Regions from separate parts of the Microlunatus capsulatus genome, predicted to be linked through region 2. Evidence: predicted binding sites of a transcription regulator. Region 2 holds the regulator's gene; the other holds the start of a gene.
The links. Region 2 encodes LexA, which represses DNA repair genes until DNA is damaged. Its sites were predicted from a motif close to TCGAACANNTGTTCGA; they were not measured.
Positions count from the first base shown of each region.

Region 1: the regulator LexA is predicted to act here: its motif matches at 3,577-3,592, upstream of JOF54_RS14225 (Rv2578c family radical SAM protein).

Region 1 is NZ_JAGIOB010000001.1:3,076,085-3,083,445, forward strand. It holds gene JOF54_RS14215 (putative bifunctional diguanylate cyclase/phosphodiesterase) at 1-2,134, shown strand, start outside; gene JOF54_RS14220 (EAL domain-containing protein) at 2,159-3,358, opposite strand; gene JOF54_RS14225 (Rv2578c family radical SAM protein) at 3,601-4,653, shown strand; gene JOF54_RS14230 (hypothetical protein) at 4,819-5,025, opposite strand; gene JOF54_RS14235 (TetR/AcrR family transcriptional regulator) at 5,022-5,618, opposite strand; gene JOF54_RS14240 (SDR family oxidoreductase) at 5,734-6,624, shown strand; gene JOF54_RS21115 (excalibur calcium-binding domain-containing protein) at 6,670-6,966, opposite strand; gene JOF54_RS14250 (iron-siderophore ABC transporter substrate-binding protein) at 7,072-7,361, opposite strand, start outside.
Region 2 is NZ_JAGIOB010000001.1:4,091,090-4,098,450, reverse strand. It holds gene JOF54_RS19040 (hypothetical protein) at 1-284, shown strand, start outside; gene JOF54_RS19035 (vitamin B12-dependent ribonucleotide reductase) at 391-3,270, opposite strand; gene nrdR (transcriptional regulator NrdR) at 3,577-4,125, opposite strand; gene JOF54_RS19025 (DUF2752 domain-containing protein) at 4,439-4,858, opposite strand; gene JOF54_RS21655 (hypothetical protein) at 4,923-5,303, opposite strand; gene lexA (transcriptional repressor LexA) at 5,571-6,413, shown strand; gene JOF54_RS19010 (ATP-dependent DNA helicase) at 6,436-7,361, opposite strand, start outside.

The DNA.
Region 1 (7,361 bases), 1.0 Mb from region 2:
GGTCCTCGTCGGCCTGCGGCTGCACCAGCCGGAGCGGCCGCGCGCCTGGCAGGCGCTGGCTGCCAGCCAGCTGACCTGGGTGCTCGCCGACCTCGTCGGCACGGTCCAGGGCGCCGTGGCCCCGACCGACGCCTTCCCGACGCCCGCCGACGCCGTCTACCTGGCCGGGTACCCGCTGCTGGGCCTCAGCCTGTTCCTGCTGACCCGCGGTCGGCGCCCCCGGCGCGACGTCGAGGGGGCCCTGGACAGCCTGACCGTCGCCGTCGGGCTCTACCTGCTGTGCTGGGTGCTGCTGGCCCGCCCGACGCTCGACGAGTCGGCCGACTCGTGGCTGGCGGCGGCGGTGGCGGCCGCCTACCCGCTGCTCGACATCACGATCATCGCCATGCTCGTCGCCCTCGTGATCACCCCGGGGACGCACACGGCCGCCCTGCGGATGCTCGTCAGCGCGGTCGGCCTGGTCATCATCGCCGACACCGCCGCCACCGCCCTGGGCCTGCTGTCCATCGGCAGCACCGGCCCCATCGACTTCATCTGGCTGTTCTCCTACGTGCTCGTCGGGGCGGCCGCGCTGCACCCCTCGATGCGGACGCTCTCGCAGACCGCACCCCCGGGCCGACCGGTCTTCAGCCGCCGCCGGCAGATCGCGACGGCCACGGCCGTGCTGGTCGCGCCGGGCACGCTCGCGGTCCAGCACGTGCTGGGGGTGCCCCTCGACATCTGGGCCGTCGTGGCCGCCTCGGTCGTCATGTTCCTGCTCGTGGTGGCCCGGATGAACGTGGCCATCCACCAGATCGTCACCGCCGACCGGCGCCGGGAGGAGGCGCAGGCCGAGCTCGCCCACCAGGCGGCGCACGACTCCCTCACCGGGCTGCCGAACCGTGCGCAGAGCCTGGAGCTGCTCACCGGCACGCTGAACCGGGCGCAGCGCAGCGGCGCGATGATCGGCCTGCTGTTCGTCGACCTCGACGGCTTCAAGGCGGTCAACGACACCTTCGGCCACGGGGCCGGCGACGACGTGCTGCGGACGGTGTCGCGGCGGATGCAGGCGGTGGTCCGCGGCGGCGACGTCGTCGGCCGGCTGGGCGGGGACGAGTTCGTCGTGCTGCTGGAGCCGGTCGTCGACGAGCGCTCCGCGGTCGCGGTGGGGGAGCGGCTGATCGCCGAGGTCTCGGCCCCCATCGTGCTGGCGAACGGCGAGGCCGTGAGCGTGGGCGCCAGCGTCGGCGTGGCGATCAGCCAGGACGCCCGCACCGACGCCGACGCGCTGCTGGTCGAGGCCGACACGGCCGCCTACCGGGCCAAGAACCGGGGACGCGGCCGCACCGAGGTGTTCGACGCCGGGCTCCGGCGCGAGCTGCAGGGCCGGGTCGACCTGGAGCGCGGGCTGCGGAACGCGCTGTGGCAGAACCAGCTGCAGCTGCGGTTCCAGCCGGTGGTGGACCTCGTCGCCCGCCGTCCGCTGGGCTGGGAGGCGATCCTGCACTGGGACCGCCCGGGCGTCGGCCTGGTGCCCGTCCCCGACTTCCGCCCGGTGGCCGAGACCACCGACCTCATCTTCGACCTCGACGCCTGGGCCCTGCTCCGGGTCGCCCAGCAGATCGCGGAGTGGGAGGCCGCCGGGTTCGGCGGGGTCCGGGTCAGCGTCCGCGTCTCCGTGCGGCACGTGGGCCGCCCGCGGATCCTCGAGGACGTCCGGGCCGCTCTGGACGCCTCCGGCACCCCGGCGCCGCAGCTGATGGTGCAGATCAGCGACACCGGCCTGGTCGACGACCCGGCCGTCCTGCACCACCTGTCCCGGCTGCGCGGCGGTGGCACCCCCGTCAGCCTCGACGACTTCGGCGCCGGCCACAGCTCGGTCCGGCGGCTGGCCACGCTGCCGCTGGACGCCGTCAAGCTGGACGGCACCCTGCTCGACCACAGCTCGCGCGCCGCCGAGGGGCTGCTCGAGCTGATGGTCCGCGGGGTGCGGAACTTCGGGCTGCTGACCGCGGTCAAGGGCGTGACCACCGAGCAGGACCTCGAGCTGCTGCGCCGGGTCGGCTGCGAGCTGGGGCAGGGGGAGCTGTTCGGCGGACTGGTCGATGGCACCGAGGTGCTGGGCCAGCTGGCCCAGCAGGCCGTCACGCGCTGAGCGGGGCGGCCGTGTCGGGGGTGCTCAGCCCAGGACGGGCAGCTCGCCGTCGTCGGTGACCAGCAGCGCCTCGATGCGGGCGGCCGGCAGCGGTCGGGACCACAGGTAGCCCTGGCCGAAGTCGCAGCCCAGCTCGCGGGAGATCGCCGCCTGCTCCCGGGTCTCGACGCCCTCCATGGTCACCTTCAGGCCCAGCTCCGCGGCCGCCGTGGCCATCGCCCGGACGACGGTGTTGTCGACGTGGCGGCCCAGCTGCGCGGCGAACGAGCGGTCGATCTTGATGCCGTCCAGCGGGTAGGCCACCAGCTCCTGCAGGGACGCCCAGCCGGTGCCGAAGTCGTCGAACCAGACCTGGAAGCCGTGGTCGCGGACCTCCTCGACGGTGTCGGCGGTCAGCCCGGGGCCGGTGGGCCGGACGGTCTCGGTCAGCTCCAGCGTCACCGCGGACGGGTCGAGCTCGGCGGTGGCGGCGGCCCGGCGGACGTGGTCGACCCAGTCGTCCTGGTCGAGGTGGCGCCCGGACAGGTTGACGCTGACCCGCAGCGAGGGGTGCCGGTGGCGCCAGCGGCTGAGGTCGAGGAAGGCCCGCCGCATCACCGCGCGGTCGAGGTCGACGATGAGGTTGGTCCGCTCGGCCAGCGGGATGAAGACGCCGGGGTCGTCCAGCGCGCCCGAGGGGTGCTCCCAGCGGGCCAGCGCCTCGAGCCCGACCAACCGGCCCGTCCGCAGCTCGACGATCGGCTGGTACCAGGGGACGATCTCGCCGTGCCCGATCGCGCGGACCAGGGCGGCGGCGCCGCGCTCGCTCGGTCCCTGCAGGTTGTTGGCCCGCCGGGTGAGGTCCAGCTGGTCGGCGGCGACGGCGGCGAAGTCGGTGAGCAGTTCCAGCTCGGCGGCGTCCACCTCGCGCGGCACGATGTCGGTGAGGTAGAGGACGCCGACGACGGCCTGGGCGGCGTCCAGCAGGGGCACCCCGACGAAGGCCCCGCTGGCACCGGCCGTCGCCGGGTCGGAGGAGGCGCCGAGGTCACCGACGACGACGGGGGCGGCGGTGGCCGCGACGACCTCGCTGAGCCGGGCGGCCGCCTGGCCGTCGGCGTCCGAGCGCGGCCGGGTGGAGGCCATCACGCCCTGCACGGGTCCGTCGACGAGGGCGAAGGTGGCGTCGCCGAAGCCCAGCACGCGGGCGGCCAGGGCGGCGAGGCGGTAGGCGGGGCCGGGCATCGGGCGCCGGGGCCGCGCGCCGGGGGAGGTGCCCTCAGGCATGTCGGCCGGGCCGCAGACGGGTGGCCCGAGCCGGGGTGCGGGAGCCGGGACGGCGGCCGCGCTGGGGGATGAGCACGGCTGATTATCGCACCCGGGGCGACGACCGTCCCGGGGCCGCGCCCGACGGCCCTGACGTGTGCTTCCGGGCGTCGCCGCCGCCGCTCTCGACCCGGTGGTCGAACACGTGTTCTAATACCGGCATGCGGTGGGAGGGTCAGCGGCTGGCGACGACGGCCGGCGCGGACGGCCCGGCGGGCGCGCTCCCGGGCCTGGGCCGGATCGCCGACCTGGTGCGCACGGTGCAGACCCCCGAGTTCGCCGGCATCACCTTCCACGAGGTGCTGGCCCGCTCGGCGCTCAACGAGGTGCCGAGCACCAGCGCCGCCCCGTTCCGCTGGACGGTCAACCCCTACCGGGGCTGCAGCCACGCCTGCGTCTACTGCTTCGCCCGGGGCACCCACACCTACCTCGACCTGGACAGCGGGGCCGACTTCGACTCCCAGATCGTCGTCAAGACCAACGTCGCCGAGGTGCTGCAGCGCGAGCTGCGGCGGCCGTCGTGGCGCCGCGAGCCGGTCGCGCTCGGGACGAACACCGACCCCTACCAGCGGGCGGAGGGCCGCTACCGGCTGATGCCGGGCATCATCGCCGCGCTGGCGGGCTCGGGGACGCCGGTCTCCGTGCTCACCAAGGGCACGCTGGCCCGGCGCGACCTGCCGCTGCTGGCCGACGCGGCGACGCAGGTGCCGGTCAACCTCGGCGTCTCCATCGCGCTGGTCGACGAGCACCTGCACACGGTGCTGGAGCCCGGCGCCCCCAGCATCCGGGCCCGGCTGGACCTGGTCCGGGCCATCGCCGACGCCGGGCTGCCCTGCCAGGTCCTGGTGGCGCCGGTGCTGCCGATGATCACCGACTCCGACGACGACCTGGACGCCGTGCTCGCCGACGTCGCCGCGGCCGGAGCGACCAGCGCCACCGTCCTCGCCCTGCACCTGCGGCCCGGCAGCCGCGAGTGGTTCCTGCAGCACCTCGGCGAGCACCGGCCCGACCTCGTCGACGCCTACGCCGAGCTCTACCGCGGTGGCTCCTACGTCCTGCGCTCCTACGCCGAGGACCTCGCCCGTCGCGCCGGCCGCGCCATCCGCCGGCACGGCCTCGACCGGCCGGCCTGGCTGCGCGCCGTCCCCCGCGCAGCCCGGGCGGCGGCCGCGGTGCCGACCCCGGCCGTGGAGGAGGCGCCGACGCTCTTCTGACGCCCTACCCCACCGCGTCACGCACTGCTCCCTGAGCCCGTCGAAGTGGCCGCACCGCTCGCTGAGCCCGTCGAAGGGCCCCTGAGCCCGTCGAAGGGGCCGCACCGCTCCCTGAGCCTGTCGAAGGGGTCTCGCCCACCCGCGCCCTGAGCCTGTCGCAGGGCCTCAGCCCTCGCCCGCGCTGCTCCTCCGCCCGGCGAGGAAGGCGCGCAGGCCCGGCGCGTCGGAGGTGAGCCGGTCGACCTCCTCGCCGCCGTCGCACCGGCACAGGGCGACGGTGACCCGGGCGCCGTCGTCGTCCACCACCTGCCAGTGCGCGCCGAAGGCCTCCCAGCGCTGCAGCCGGGCGACGGGGTCGAGGTCCTCGCTCACCGGTCGGCGGCGACCGGGTCCGGCGCCGCGGCGGGTGCCGCCAGCCGCCGCAGCTGGTCGAGGGCCGTGCGGATGCAGGTGGTGAGGTCCCCGGGCGGCTCGTCGCCGAGCCACCGCGCGAAGCCGACCTTGAAGGCGGTGACACCCACCTCCGCGGCCAGGGCGGCGTCGGGCTCGGGCACCCCGCGGGTCCGCAGTGCTTCGGCCGAGGCGGCCGTGAGCGTCGCCAGCTTGAGCAGCTCGCGCTCCACCAGGCTCGCGTTGCCGGCGATGGCCGCCGCGCGCAGCAGCGAGTACGGACGGTGCTCGTCGAGGGGCGCGGCGCCCGCGACCATGCCGGTCACGACCGCCTCGACCGGGTCGGCGGACGCCGGGGCCGCGACGATCGCGTCGACCGCCCGGCGCTCCAGCTCGCCCGAGCCGTCGAAGAGGACCTCGCGCTTGTCGGCGAAGTGCCGGAAGAAGGTGCGCTCGGTGACCCCGGCGCGGTCGGCGATGTCGGCCACCGTCGTCTGCTCGAAGCCGTGCTCGCCGTAGAGCTCGAGCGCCGCGAGCCGCAGCCGTCCGCGCGCGTCCGGCTCCCAGCGACCCATGCCGTCATCCTACTGATGGCAGCCGCTGACATCGCGTGCTAGCGTCGATGGCAGTCACTGACATCAAGCCGCTGACATCAGATCGCCGGGCAGGGCCCGGCGGGGAGGAGCACCCATGAAGGTCTTCGTCACCGGAGCGTCGGGCTGGATCGGCTCGGCCGTCGTGCCCGAGCTGCTCGCGGCCGGCCACCAGGTCGTCGGCCTGGCCCGCTCGGACGCGTCGGCCGCCGCGGTCGAGCGGCAGGGGGCCGAGGTCCTGCGGGGCAGCCTCGACGACCTCGCGAGCCTGGCGAAGGGCGCGGCCGAGGCCGACGGCGTCATCCACCTCGCGTTCAACCACGACTTCTCTGACTACGCGGGCGCCGGCCGCACCGAGCGGGCCGCGCTCACGACGCTGGCCTCGACGCTGGAGGGTTCGGGCCGCCCGCTGCTGTTCGCCGCGGGCACGGCGGTGGTCGCGCCGGGTCAGGTCATCACCGAGAGCGACCGCACCCAGGGCGGGGCCGACAGCCCGCGCGGCGGGGGCGAGGCGCTGGCGCTCGGCTACGCCGACCGCGGCGTCCGGCCGGTCAGCCTCCGTTTCGCCCCCACGGTGCACGGCGAGGGTGACCACGGCTTCGTCGGCACCCTGGCCGCGGTGGCCCGGCAGACCGGCGTCGCGGGCTACATCGGCGACGGCACCCACCGCTGGTCGGCCGTGCACGTGCGGGACGCGGCCCGGCTGGTGCGGCTGGCCCTCGAGGGCGGGGCGGCCGGCTCGGCGGTGCACGTCGTGGCCGAGGAGGGCGTCGAGACCCGGGTGGTCGCCGAGGCGATCGGCCACGCCCTCGGGGTGCCGTCCCCCTCGGTCGCCCCGGAGGACGCCGAGGCGCACTTCGGCTGGATCGGGCGGTTCTTCGCCCTGGACCTGCCGGCCTCCAGCGCGCTCACGCAGCAGAGCCTGGGCTGGACGCCGACGGGTCCGACGCTGCTCGAGGACCTGGCGGCGGGCTACTACACCCGCTGAGACGACGAGGGCCCCGCCGGTGGGACCGGCGGAGCCCTTCCGGAGTCAGCGCTTCTCGCAGGCGACGCCGTCCTTGTCGGCGTCCAGGCGGGAGTTGAACTTCACGGCGGCCTTGTAGATCGTCGTGCTCTTCTTGAAGGTGGTGACGGGCTTGCCCTTGCCCTTCACCTTGTCCTTGGCGCCCTTCTTGCCGACGCCGTGCGTGAAGTCCTTCTGCAGCGCGGTGCAGTTCTTGTAGTGGTACGACTTCGCCTCGGCCGGGCTGACGGCACCGGCGAGGGGGAGGGACAGGACGGCGAGGGCGAGAGCGCCGGCGACGGCGCGGCTGGGGGAGAAAGTCACGAGCCGAAACCCTAGGCAGGGCGCTTTCCGCCCTCAGCCGTCCCGCCGAGGTGTTGCGGAACCGTGACCGGCCGGGCGCCACCGGGCGGTGGCGCCCGGTCCGGCTCAGCCGGTGTAGGCCTCCGGGGTGGTGGAGGCGTCGCCGTCGGTGGCCGCGGCCAGCCGGGGGACGGCGATGTCGAGCAGGAACGGGATGCTCAGCGGGGAGTTGAAGCCGAGGGCGGCGGCGAAGTCCTGGTCGAACTGGCCGAGGTTGACCAGGCGGCCGTCCTGGACCGCCGGCAGCGCGGCGAAGAGCTTGTTGTCCAGGGCCTTCTGCTCGAAGCCCTCGACCAGCAGGACGTCGGCGTCGAGGACGTCGAGGCGCTCGAAGCTCACCTCGCCGCCCTTCTCGG
Region 2 (7,361 bases):
TCGACGGCATGCGCCAGCGCGACCGGGTGCGCCTGGTGGCCGGCTGGGCCGGCGTCGCGGTGCTCGTCGCCGTGCTCGAGCAGGTCGTCCAGCTGCGGTCGATGGTCACCGGGCCGGGCGCCTACCCGGGTCTCGCCGAGGCCTTCGCCGACACCCGGGCGGACCTGCCCAGCTCGCTGGTGATCTTCGCCCTGCTGGTGGCGGTGCCCGCCGCCGCGGGGATCGGCCTCGGCGTGCTCATCCGCCCGGCGGCTTCCGCCCGCGGCCCGCTCGTCAGCTCCTGAGCCGACCGGCGCCCGGCGGCGCCACGACCCCGGCAACGGGCGACGGCCCGGCCCCCCGCGAGGGGACCGGGCCGTCGTCAGCGCACGGGGCGCTCGGGGTCGGGCGTCAGCTGCAGCCGCTGGTCGAGCCGCAGCCCTCGCAGACGTAGCAGGACCCGCTCGGCCGCATCTTCGTGCCGCAGGTGAGGCACAGCGGCGCGTCGACGCTGGTCCCGGTGAGCGACTCGAACAGCTCCGACGTCGTCCGGGCCGTGGACGGCGCCGGACGGGCCGCGGCCACCTCCGGCTCGTCGAGCAGGCTGGTGTCGACGTCGTCGCCCGCGTCGTTCTTGAGCGACTCGGCCTCGGTGACGTCCTCCTCCGGCAGGTAGGAGCCGGTCTCGACCTGACGGGCCCGCTCGGTGGCGGTGTAGATGCCCAGCTCGGCCCGCTCGTCGAAGGACAGGTAGTCCAGCGCCAGCCGCCGGAAGATGTAGTCCATGATCGACTGAGCCATCCGGATGTCGGAGTCGTCGGTCAGACCGGCCGGCTCGAACTTCAGGTTGGTGAACTTCTGCACGAAGGTCTCCAGCGGCACGCCGTACTGCAGGCCGATGGACACCGCGATCGAGAAGGCGTCCATCACCCCGGCCAGGGTCGAGCCCTGCTTGCCGAGCTTGAGGAAGACCTCGCCCAGGCCGTCGTCGGGGTAGGACCCCGAGGTCATGTACCCCTCGGCCCCGCCCACCGAGAACGAGGTGGTGCGGCTCGGGCGGGACTTCGGCAGCCGGTTGCGGGTGGGCCGGTAGACGATCTTCTCGACCACGGTCGGCTCGGCGGCCGGGGCCGTCTCGTCGGGCTTCGCGGCGTCGGCCTTCTTGCCGCCGTCGCTCAGCGGCTGGCCGACCTTGCAGTTGTCGCGGTAGACCGCGAGCGCCTTGAGGCCGTACTTCCAGCCCTGCAGGTAGACCTCGGCGATGTCCTCCACCGACGCGGTCTCGGGCAGGTTGACCGTCTTGGAGATGGCGCCGGAGAGGAACGGCTGCGCGGCCGCCATCATCCGGACGTGGCCCATGGGCTTGATCGCCCGGGCGCCCATCGCGGTGTCGAAGACCTCGTAGTGCTCCAGCTTCAGGCCCGGCGCGTCGATGACGTGGCCGTGCTCGGCGATGAACTCGACGATGGCCTCGACGGTCTCGGTCGCGTAGCCCATCCGGCGCAGCGCCCGCGGGATCGTCTGGTTGACGATCTGCATCGAGCCGCCGCCGACGAGCTTCTTGAACTTGACCAGCGAGAAGTCCGGCTCGATGCCGGTGGTGTCGCAGTCCATCATGAAGCCGATGGTGCCGGTCGGGGCCAGCACCGAGGCCTGGGCGTTGCGGTAGCCGTTGGACTCGCCCAGCTTGATGACGGCCTCCCACGCGCGGGTCGCGCGCTGCTGGACGTGGGTGTCCAGCGAGCCGACGGTGCGCAGCGAGTCGTTCGCCGCCTGGTGCTTGCGCATGACGCGCTTGTGGGCCGTGGCGTTCTGCGCGTAGCCGGCGTACGGGCCGACGATGGCGGCCAGCTCCGCCGAGCGGCGGTAGGAGGTGCCAGTCATCAGCGAGGTGACCGCGGCGGCGAAGGCGCGGCCGCCGTCGGAGTCGTAGCCGTGGCCGGTGGCCATCAGCAGCGCGCCGAGGTTGGCGTAGCCGATGCCCAGCTGGCGGTAGTCGCGCGTGGTCTGGCCGATCGCCTCGGTGGGGAAGTCGGCGAAGCAGATGGAGATGTCCATCGCGGTGATGATCAGCTCGACGGCCTGCTCGAACTTCTCGGCGTCGAACTGGTCGTCGTCGGTGAGGAACTTGAGCAGGTTGAGGCTGGCCAGGTTGCAGGAGGAGTTGTCCAGGCTCATGTACTCCGAGCAGGGGTTGGACGCGGTGATCCGGCCCGACTCCGGGGTGGTGTGCCAGTCGTTGATCGTGTCGTCGTACTGGATGCCCGGGTCGGCGCAGGCCCACGCGGCCTGGGCGATCTTGCCCCAGAGCTCGCGGGCGTCGACGGTCTCGATGACGCTGCCGTCGCTGCGGGCGCGCAGGCCGAAGGGCTTGCCGTCCTCGACGGCGCGCATGAACTCGTCGTTGACCCGGACCGAGTTGTTGGCGTTCTGGTACTGGACCGAGGTGATGTCCTTGCCGCCGAGGTCCATGTCGAACCCGGCGTCGCGCAGCGCGCGGATCTTGTTCTCCTCGCTCGCCTTGGTCTCGATGAACTCCTCGATGTCGGGGTGGTCGACGTCGAGGACGACCATCTTGGCCGCGCGGCGGGTGGCGCCGCCGGACTTGATGGTGCCCGCGCTGGCGTCCGCGCCGCGCATGAAGGAGACCGGGCCCGAGGCGGTGCCGCCCGAGCTCAGCAGCTCCTTCGACGAGCGGATGCGGGAGAGGTTGAGGCCGGCGCCGGAGCCGCCCTTGAAGATGAAGCCCTCCTCGCGGTACCAGTTGAGGATCGAGTCCATCGAGTCGTCGACGCTGAGGATGAAGCAGGCGCTGACCTGCTGCGGCGACTGGGTGCCGACGTTGAACCAGACGGGCGAGTTGAACGAGAAGTGCTGGTGCAGCAGCATCCAGGTGATCTCGTGCTCGAACACCTCGGCGTCGGCGGGCGTGGCGAAGTAGCCGTTCTCCTCGCCGGCCCGGCGGTAGGTGTGCACCACGCGGTCGATGAGCTGGCGCAGGCCCTGCTCGCGCTGCGGGGAGCCGAGGGCGCCGCGGAAGTACTTGGTGGTGACGATCGTGGAGGCGTTGACGCTCCAGAAGTCGGGGAACTCCACGGCCTTCTGCTCGAAGACGGTCTCGCCGGTCTTCCAGTTGGTCTGGACGACGTCACGGCGCTCCCAGACGACGTCGTCGTACGGGTGGACGCCCTCGGTGGTGAAGACGCGGTCGATGGTCAGGCCGGCGTTCTTGCCGCGGCTCGGCCGCTTCGCGTCCGGGCGTCCGTTCGCCGGACGAGCGATGTCGGTCATGTGGTGCCTTCCTCTGCTGCCCGGCGTCTCGCCGGGCGGTGCTGACGGTGGGTTCCCCCGAGTACGTGGTCCCGAGGGACCGCGGCAGCCGCGCGAGGCGGTGCCGGTGGAGCGTTGTGCCGGTGGAGCGTCGTGCCGGTGGAGCGTCGTGCCGGTGGAGCGTCGTGCTGGTCGAGTGGTTCAGGTCGTGCGGATCAGGTGGTGCCGGGCGGACCGGGTCCGGCGGGCGTGGAACCGGGGCTGGGCTCACGCGGCCTTCCCCGGCGGCGCGAACCCTGCCCCGGGGTCGGGGGCGGGGCGCGAGCCCTACGGCGGGGCCTTGCGGCCGGGGGTCAGCCGGTGCGGGGTGAAGGAGCTGACCTTCTGCTTCGCGACCGGGTCGGGGATGAGGGGCTCGATGCCGGTCGGGTCCTGCTCCACCCGGAGCAGGGCGATCTCGGCCTCGAAGTCGTCGACGGAGCGGAACTGCCGGTAGACGCTGGCGAAGCGCAGGTAGGCCACCTGGTCGAGGTCGCGGAGCGGGCCGAGGATGGCGACGCCGACCTCGTCGGCCGGCACCTCCGGCGAACCGCAGGCGCGCAGGGCGTCCTCGACCACCTGGCCGAGCCGGGCGAGCTGGTCCTCGGTGACGGGACGGCCCTTGCAGGCCTTCCGGACGCCGCCGATCACCTTCTCCCGGGCGAACGGCTCGACGACGCCGCTGCGCTTGACCACCACGAGCTGCATCTGCTCGACGGTGGTGAAGCGGCGCTCGCAGGACGGGCACTGGCGACGACGGCGGATGCTCGAGCCGTCCTCGGCGGTGCGCGAGTCCAGGACCTTGGAGTCGTGGTGACGGCAGTAGGGGCAGAACACGTGCGACTCCTCCCGGGGGCCTCCGCGGGCTGTCCTGGGGACAACCCTGTGCAGAGCGTGTGGACCGTGCTGTGGATCGATGTGGACGACCAACCACTACCTGTGGAGGAAGAACACCGGTGTAACTACTAGATGTAGAGAGCGTACGTCCGCTCGTCGTCGACTGCAAGAGCCAGTCCCCCGGGCGTGGCGCCCTGTCCACGAGCGGTCCGGGGCGCTGCCGCGCACGTCCGGAGGGCGTGCGGGAGCCGCCGCCGACGACGGGAGGGGTGGGGTGGGGCCGGGGAGGAACCGGTGACGGCGCCCGCCCAGGTCAGAGCAGGTTGCGCAGCACCACGAAGGCGGCCGCGGCCACGAGACCGAGGACGAGCCACCGGGTCGGGTGGACCCGAGCGACGCGGGTGGCCACCCGTGCGGGCAGCCGGACGGCCGGGCCGCCCAGGGCCTCCAGCGTCCACAGCACCCCCAGCACGGAGACGACCACCAGGCCCACCAGGACGACCGGGTTGTAGAGGAAGGCGGCGACGAGGTCGCCGTGCAGCAGGGCGCTGCCGAGCCGGGTTCCGCCGCAGAGGGGGCACTCCCAGCCGGTCGCCATCAGGAAGGGGCACGGGAGCCCCAGGCCGGTCGCCGCGTAGACGCCGCTGACGCCGACGCCGAAGACCGCCGTGCCGGCGAGGTAGCCCAGTCCGCGGGTGGCGCGGAAGGTCGGGGCCGACGACGGGGTGCTCACGGGGCCATTCTGCCCGCCGCCGGGGCCGGACGGGTCGTCATCGACCGGGCGGGCGGTGGGGAGCTCAGGGCTGGACGAGGACCGTCTGGCCGACGTCGGCGTAGCGCTCGCCGGTGACGCGCAGGGCGGTCAGGCCGACCACGGTGAGGGCGGCGGTGACGACCAACAGGCCGGTTACCAGCACCAGGGCGATCCCCCGCTCGGTGAGCCGCCAGCCAGGGGCGGCGGCCACGGAGACCGCAGGCGCCACGACGGCGCAGGACTGCGGCCGCGGCACCCGGGTGCCGCCGGCGAGCGGACGGTCGGGCCGGGCCTGCGGACCGGTCCCCCGGCCCGTGCGACGGCGGGGCCGGCCCGGTGCCCGGGTGGGCGCGGCGGTCCGGGCCGTGCTGCGGGAGCCGGTCGCGGTGGTGCCGAGCGGTGCCTCGAGGGTGGTGACGTCCATGGTCGAGCTCCTCAGGAGATGTCGAACAGACGTTCGATAGAACGTGTGTTTGATTTGTACCGCACGGGGCGGCGGCTGCCAAGCACATTCGAAAGCGTGTTCGACCCGAGGTCGAGGGTCGCCGCTCCGGAGGTGCTCATGTCCTCACCCCACCAGGGACCACTGACAGTTCTCGGCGCCGAGCCCGGCGCCCGCCTGCAGGACGCGGGCGCGACACGCTCGAACAGGTGTTTGATTTCACCCGGGGGCTTCCCTAGATTCAGCCGCATGGCAGACCGTGACGACCCCACCTCCCCGACCGGGCCCGCACCCGCCCCCCGGACGCGCAAGCGCGGACGGCCCAGCGCGGCCGAGGTCGAGGCCCAGCTGGGGACCAGCGGGACGGTCCGCTCGCTGCCCGACGGCCCGGCCGACGCGCACGGCCTGACCCCGCGCCAGCGCCGCGTCCTCGAGGTCATCAAGGAGGCGGTGGACAGCCGCGGCTACCCGCCGAGCATCCGGGAGATGGGCGAGGCCGTGGGCCTGGCCAGCTCCTCGAGCGTCGCCCACCAGCTGAAGACCCTGGAGCAGAAGGGCTTCCTGCGCCGCGACCCGAACCGGCCGCGGGCGCTCGAGGTGCTGCTGCCGGGCGAGGGCGACGCCCGCCCGGTCGCGCCGGCGGTGGCCGACACGCCCCGGCCCCCCGTGCTGGCCGAGGTGGAGACCGACGACACCGGCCGCGGCGACGCCTACCCCGCCCCCGTGCACGTCCCGGTCCTGGGCCGGATCGCGGCCGGCGGGCCGATCCTGGCCGAGGAGCGGATCGAGGACGTGTTCGCCCTGCCGCACCAGCTCGTGGGCCAGGGCACGATGTTCCTGCTCGAGGTGCGCGGCGACTCGATGATCGAGGCCGCCATCTGCGACCGCGACTGGGTGGTCGTGCGGCAGCAGCCGACGGCGGAGAACGGGGACATCGTCGCCGCGCTGCTCAACGACGAGGCGACCGTCAAGACGTTCAAGCGGCGCGACGGCCAGGTCTGGCTGATGCCGCACAACCCGGCCTACGACCCGATCGACGGCAACCACGCCTCGATCCTGGGCAAGGTCGTCGCCGTCCTCCGCAAGGTCTGACGCGCGGGCGTCCGGCCGGCCCTCAGGCCTGGCCGGACAGCCTCCGCAGCGCCTGCACCACCGTCTCCCGGTCGCTCGTCTGCCACATCGGCGGCATGGAGGCGCGCAGGAAGCTGCCGTAGCGGGCGGTCGCCAGCCGCGGGTCGAGCACGGCCACGACGCCCTTGTCGTCGGTCCGGCGGATCAGCCGGCCGGCGCCCTGGGCCAGCAGCAGCGCGGCGTGCGTCGCCGCGACGCTCATGAACCCGTTGCCCCCGGCCTCGGCGACCGCCCGCTGGCGCGCCAGCGTCAGCGGCTCGTCGGGGCGCGGGAACGGTACCCGGTCGATGATCACGAGGGAGCACGTCGGCCCGGGCACGTCGATCCCCTGCCACAGCGAGAGCGTGCCGAACAGGCTCGTCTGCTCCTCGGCCACGAACCGGCGGGTGAGCTCGGAGAGCTGGGCGTCGCCCTGGCACAGCACCGTCTGCTTGGGCAGCTGCTTGCGCACGTGCACCGCGGCGGCCTCGGCGGCGCGCCGGGACGAGAACAGGCCCAGGGTGCGCCCGCCCGCCGCCCAGACCAGCTCGGCGATCTCGGTCAGCACCTCGGCCGGCATCCCGTCGCGGCCCGGGGCCGGCATCGAGCGGGTGAGGTAGAGGATGCCCTGGCGCCCGTAGTCGAACGGCGACCCCACGTCGAGCCCGCGCCAGCGCACCGGGGCGTCGTCGTCGGCCGTCGCGCCGTCGGTGTCGGCGACCGAGCTCGCGGGCTCGTCGGCGCTGTCGTCGCGCTCGGAGGGCCGCAGCCCGACGCTGCCCGCCATCTGGGTGAACTCGCCCCCGAGCTTGAGGGTGGCGGAGGTGAGGACGGTGGTCGCCTCCCCGAAGACGGCGCTGCGCATCAGCCCCGCGACGCTGAGCGGGGCCACCCGGGCGGCGCGGCCCATCCGCTCGGAGTCGCTCACCC